DNA from 2 places in the Romboutsia lituseburensis genome. Region 1 is predicted to be linked to the other one. Evidence: predicted binding sites of a transcription regulator. Region 1 holds the regulator's gene; the other holds the start of a gene.
What was found. The regulator HrcA, encoded in region 1, represses chaperone genes, less so after heat shock. The targets are predictions, from matches to a motif close to TTAGCACTCNNNNNNNNNGAGTGCTAA.

Region 1 (3,448 bases):
TACCATTTTGTATAAGTAAATGTAATTATTGTGATTTTAACTCATGTAAGTTAGATTTTGATATGAAAAAAAGGTATTTAGATGATTTAGAAATAGAAATGAAATTGTATAATGATGATATTAAAAAAAATAATCTAGAAAATGAGATTACTAGTATATTTATAGGAGGTGGAACTCCAAGTATATTAAGTAGTAGTGAAATAAAAAGACTATTTAATTCAATAAAAAATAATTTTAATGTGAAAAAAGAAGCAGAAATAACTATGGAATGTAACCCAGGTACATTGACTAAAGAAAAATTAATTACTATGAAAGATGTAGGCGTAAACCGACTAAGCATTGGCTTACAAGCTGTTCAAGATTATCATTTAAAATCTATAGGTAGAATACACAGCTATGATGAGTTTGAAAAAAATTATAAGGAAGCTATAGATGTTGGATTTAATAATATAAATGTAGATTTAATGTATGCTCTTCCAAATCACAAATTTGAAGATTGGCAAGAAAGTTTGAAAAAAATAGTGAAATTAAATCCTTCTCATATATCAGCATATTCATTAATTTTAGAAGAAGGTACAAAATTATATGATATGTATGAAAATAATGAATTTGAAGTTATAGATGAAGATACAGATATTAATATGTATAATTATACAATAAATTATTTAAAAGAAAATGGATATAACCAGTATGAAATATCTAATTATTCAAAGTCACGTTTTGAATGTGAACATAATATATTATATTGGAAATGTGAACATTATATAGGTTTAGGACCAGGGGCATCAGGTTATATTGAAAATTATAGATATAATAATGTTGAAAGTCTGGATGAATACCATAATAAATTAAGCGAAAATAAAAAACCTATATCTAATTTAGAGAAATTGAGTATAGAAGATAAAATACAAGAAAAAATATTTATGGGATTAAGAATGAATGAAGGAATCAAGTTTGATGATTTTAGAAAAGAATTTAAAATAGAGTTTAAGGAAAAATATAGAAAACAAATGGACGATTTAAAGGCAAAAAAGCTTATAAATGAAAGTATAACTGGGATTAGCCTCACTCAAAAAGGAAGAGAAATATCAAATAGCGTGTTTATAGAATTTATAAATTAATCCAAAAGTGTTGACAAAGATAAAATATAATGATATATAATATATATAATCTTTTTAGCACTCGGATATAGTGAGTGCTAACAGCGTGGAGGTAATATAGTATGGAACTAAATGAAAGAAAATTAAAAATCCTCAAGGCTATAGTTAAAGATTATATAGAGACAGCTGAAGCTGTAGGATCAAGGACTATATCTAAAAAACATGATTTAGGTGTTAGTGCTGCTACTATAAGAAATGAAATGGCTGACCTTGAAGAACTTGGTTACCTTGTTCAGCCTCACACTTCTGCTGGTAGAGTTCCAACTGAAAAAGGATATAAACTTTATGTTGATTCACTTATGAGTCAGTGTGAATTAAGTAAGGAAGAAAAGTGCTTAATAGAACAATGTGTAAAAGATAATGTGGATCATATAAAGGATTTAATTCATGAAACTTCTAAGCTGTTATCTCAGCTTACTAACTATACAACGGTAGCTGTGACTAAAAGTTTAGTAAATCAGAGTGTTATCAAACATATACAGTTAGTTGAGATGAGTGATAATAAAATCTTGCTAATAGTTGTAACAGACCAAGGTGATATAAAAAATGCAAACCTTGTAACAAATGTTTATTTAGAGCAATCTAAACTAAACTTAATTTCAGATAATCTTACAAGAAAACTTGCAGGAAAAAGCATAACTGATTTAGATGAAAGGTTAATTGCATTTATAAAATATGAAATAAGTGAATATTCGGCGCTTATAGATGAGTTAATAAGTGCTTTGAATTTTGAAACATCAGAAGATGATCTTTTAGTTTCTTTAAGTGGAGCAACTAATATATTTAGTTATCCAGAATTTAATGACATATTGAAAGCAAAATCTTTCTTAAATATGCTAGAAAAGAAAGAAACAATAGCAAGTATGGTCAGGGCTAAGGGAATTCAAAAAGATAATATTAACATAATTATAGGTAGTGATAATGATTGTGAGCTAGCACAAGATTGTAGTGTAGTTACTGCAACCTATAATATAAGTAATGATTTAGTAGGTAAGATAAGCTTTATAGGGCCTACAAGGATGGATTATGCTAGGATATCAGCAATTATGAATTACATGAGCTTATTGTTTAGCAAAAAATAAATTAAGGGGTGTAATGTCTTGCAAGAAAATAACATAGAAAAAGAAGAATTAAAAGAAGAAATAGATAATTCAGCTGAAGAAACAGTTGAACAAGAAGAAACAAAAGAAGAAACAAAAGAAGAAACTAACTGTGATGATAATGTTACTGACATAAATGAAAAGTTAGAAGAAAAAAATTTACAAGATGAAATAGACAAAGTAAATGATCAATATCAAAGGCTTCAAGCTGAATATGCAAACTATAGAAGAAGAACTCAACAAGAAAAAGAAACTATAGGTTTATTTGCAAATGAAAAAATACTAAATGACTTAATACCAGTTATAGATAGTATGGAAAGAGCTTTAGAAGCTTGTGACGATAAAGAAGACTCTATGTATAAAGGCATAGACTTAGTATACAAGCAATTACAAGATACTTTAAATAAATTTGGTGTAGAAGAAATAGATGCTTTAGACCAAGAATTTGATCCAAACTTACACTTAGCTGTAATGCAAGAAGTTATAGATGGAGTAGAAGCTAATAAAGTAGTAATGGTACTTCAAAAAGGATACAAATTAGGAAGTAAAGTATTAAGAGCTAGTATGGTTAAAGTTTCTTGTTAATAAAACTTTATACAAAATACAATATAAAAATAACTTTAAAATTAATATAAAATAATTTAGGAGGAATCAATCATGGGAAAAATAATAGGTATAGATTTAGGAACAACTAACTCTTGTGTTGCAGTATTAGAAGGTGGAGAACCACAAATAATAACAAACTCAGAAGGTATGAGAACAACTCCATCAGTAGTAGCTTTTACTAAAGATGGTGATAGAATAGTAGGAGAGCCTGCAAAAAGACAAGCAGTTACAAATGCTGATAAAACAATAATATCAATAAAAACTCATATGGGAACAGATTACAAAGTAGATATAGATGGTAAAGGGTATACTCCACAAGAAATATCTGCTATAACATTACAAAAATTAAAGGCAGATGCTGAAAGTTACTTAGGTCAACCTGTAACAGAAGCTGTTATAACAGTTCCAGCTTACTTTACAGATGCTCAAAGACAAGCAACTAAAGATGCTGGTAGAATAGCAGGACTTGACGTTAAGAGAATAATAAATGAGCCAACAGCTGCTGCGCTTGCATACGGAATGGATAAATTAGATCAAGATAAGAAAATATTAGTATTCGACTTAGGTGGAGGTACATTTGAC
Region 2 (3,448 bases), 1.0 Mb from region 1:
TTAATCATGTACATGTTCATCCACCTCCTGATTTAATATTAAGGTATAACACAATGTTAGAGTCAACAATAAAATTATAATAATAAAAAATTCACTTCGCTTAAGCCACTGCGTGGGCGCTACACTTCATGTCGCCAACGACTTCGTCCGTTGCGTAAAAAAAGAGTTAACAGTATGTACATATACTATTAACTCTTTTTAATTAGTTTATTTAATTATAATGAAATTACCATATTCATTAATTTATTGTTTCTCTTTATAAAATCATCTAGTTCACTAGGCTCTAACTCTTTATTAGCAAGAAGCGCTATATCTACTATTTGATTACAAATTAAGCTTATCTCATCTTTTTTATCATCTTTATCTTTTAGAGATAAAAGTTTTTTAACTATTGGACTATTATCATTTATAACTAGTGTTTTCTCTTCTTCAAAGTTCATTCCAAAGTCCATTCCAGCAAATTGTGATTTCATTTCAGCCATTCTTCTTGACTCTTCTGATACTAGTATTATAGCTGAAGTGTCTTCACTCTTTAAACTTTCTACTGAATAAGTTTTTACTCTTTCACCTACTGCTTCTTTGAATAAGTTTTCTATTTCTTCTTTTCCTTCTTTGTTAGACTCATCTTTATTATCTTTTAATACATCTGATAAGTCTGCATCTATTCTATTAAATCTAACTGGTTGATTTTTAAATTCAACAAATGATATAAAATGATTGTCTATTGTTGAATCTAATATTACAGCATCTAAATCATAGTCTTTAAATAATTTTATATATTGAGATTGTTGATCCTCATCACTTACATAGAATATCTTATTTTCATGCTTTTCTTTGCATTTTTCTAAGTAATCATTAAGAGTTATATACTCTGAATTTATAGTCTTAAATAATATACTATCTTTCACCTTATCATAGAATCCTTCATCTTTTAAGCATCCAAATTTGATAAATACTTGTATATCATCCCAGAATTTTTCATAGCTTTCTCTTTCATTTTTAGCTAGAGATTTTAACTTATCAGCTACCTTCTTAACTATATGTTTAGAAATTTTACTTACATCTCTATCATTTTGTAAGAAACTTCTAGATACATTTAGAGGTAAGTCTGGGCAATCTATTACTCCTTTTAATAATAATAAGAACTCTGGTATAACTTCTTTTATATTATCTGCAACGAATACTTGGTTGTTGTATAATTTTACTTTACCTTCTATAAGCTCAAATTCATTATTTAATTTAGGGAAGTATAATATTCCTTTTAAATTAAATGGATAATCTACATTAAGATGTATCCAGAACAATGGCTCATCAAATGTTTTAAATACTTTTCTATAGAACTCTTTGTATTCTTCATCTGTACAATCCTTTGGTGATTTTAACCATAATGGATGTGTATCATTTATAGGTGTTATTTCCTTAACTTCATTTTCTTCTGTTTTTGTTTCTTCATTTTCATTTTTAGCTTCTTCACTATTTTCTTCTTTGATAGTATCTAAATAAATATTAACTGGTAAGAATGAACAATATTTATCTATTATATTTCTTACTGTATATTCTTCTACAAATTCTTTGCTATCGTCATCTAAGAATAATGTTATTGTAGTACCTCTAGTGTTTCTAGTATCTGAATCACTTATTTCGTACTCTGTTCCACCTTCACTTACCCATCTAACTGGCTTTGCATCTTCTTTGTATGATAATGTCTCTATTTGAACTTTTTTAGATACCATAAATGATGAATAGAATCCTAAACCAAAGTGACCTATTATATCATTTTCTTCATTCATTTTATCTTTATATTTATTGAAGAAATCTTCCGCACCAGAAAAAGCAACTTGATTTATATATTTTTGAACTTCTTCTTCTGTCATACCGATACCATTGTCTTCAAATATAAGTGCTGAATTTTCTTTATCTATGTATACATTTATTTTGTAATCTTCTTCTTTATCCCCTGCTATTTCTCCTAATGATATTAGCTTCTTGTGTTTATTTACAGCATCACACCCGTTACTTATAAGCTCTCTGATAAATATATCTTTGTCAGAGTATAACCACTTTTTTATTATTGGAAAAATATTTTCTGTATGTATTGATATACTACCTTTTTGACTCATAAATTATTTCCTCCTAATTTTATTAATTAAAATAATTTTAGGGGTAGAACCTACTCCCTTTATAAATAATATTGTAGCATGTTTGTTAGCACTGTCAAGTAGAGAGTGCTAACTTTTTAATAAATATTATATTTTTATATTAATACAAAAACCACCCTTAAATAAGAGTGGCCTTTAATTCTATTAACTATTTATATAATACAGCTTCATATTTCTTCATTATTTTAAAAAGTGAATATATTAAACATACTATTCCTACTATCACTGTAACATAACTTAAAATAGGGCTAATCACTACTAACTTAGGTATTATTACTACCCCCATTAAATTAAACACTATATGTAAAATAATACTTCCTGTTAATGACTCTGAGTACATATATATTAAAGCTAAAGCTATACCTAATATAAATGTATATATTCCTTGAACAATATTTCCATGTGCTACTCCAAAAATTAATGCTTGGACAATAACTGCACATACTATATTATAATTTTTTTTCAAATGTCCAAATATAATGTATCTATATATTATTTCTTCACATATAGGAATTAAAATTATTACTATTATAATTTGTAAAAATGAATTACTTGCAGATTGTAATTGATTTTGTACCTCCATATAACTTGGAATTAATTTAGTTAATATCCCAGTTATACTTAATAAAATAACACTAAGTCCAATCCCCAATAAACTAATATATATTGCTTCATTTAAATTCACTTTTTTTAATAAATTCTTACTTAATAACTTTTTATCATAAACAGAAAACATTAAATGTGTTAAAATTATTGTAATTAAATCTCCTATAAGAGCTACAATTAAAATATATTGATTCGGATCATTGAAGCTTTTATAAGCACCATTCGCTACTCCCATTATGAAAAATCCAACAGATATAAGAAGTTGATTTATTAAAATTACCCCTAAACATATTCCTAATGATTTTAAAATTTTTTTCATAAGTTCACCCCTTAAGCCATGTTATTCATATATAAATAAAATGCAAGAACAATGTTTAAAACTGTTAAAGTCATTCCCAATATATTTAATACTAGTCCTATTTTATAAGCTTTACATTTAACTTCCTTTAATCTTTTTGATGATATTACTATCCCAAAAGTACTTACTATCAATCCTATTATTGGAAAAATCCATGCTACTAAACTTAAGATTCCTAGTACCATCGGTTTTTTAGATTTTTTAATTTGATTTTCCATAATCACTTTATCTTCCATATTAATTTTCCTCCCTTTTTATATATCATTAATATACATTGTGAAAATATATTTTTTTACATCAAATGTCAATATATTTTGGATGAATA

Region 2: the regulator HrcA is predicted to act here: its motif matches at 2,206-2,232, upstream of htpG (molecular chaperone HtpG).

What each region holds. Positions count from the first base shown of each region.
Region 1 covers NZ_JANQBQ010000001.1:3,190,102-3,193,549, forward strand. The annotation lists gene hemW (radical SAM family heme chaperone HemW) at 1-1,121, shown strand, start outside; gene hrcA (heat-inducible transcriptional repressor HrcA) at 1,223-2,242, shown strand; gene grpE (nucleotide exchange factor GrpE) at 2,261-2,845, shown strand; gene dnaK (molecular chaperone DnaK) at 2,918-3,448, shown strand, end outside.
Region 2 covers NZ_JANQBQ010000001.1:2,173,666-2,177,113, forward strand. The annotation lists gene NWE74_RS10415 (MerR family transcriptional regulator) at 1-14, opposite strand, end outside; gene htpG (molecular chaperone HtpG) at 216-2,120, opposite strand; gene NWE74_RS10425 (CPBP family intramembrane glutamic endopeptidase) at 2,308-3,084, opposite strand; gene NWE74_RS10430 (hypothetical protein) at 3,096-3,359, opposite strand.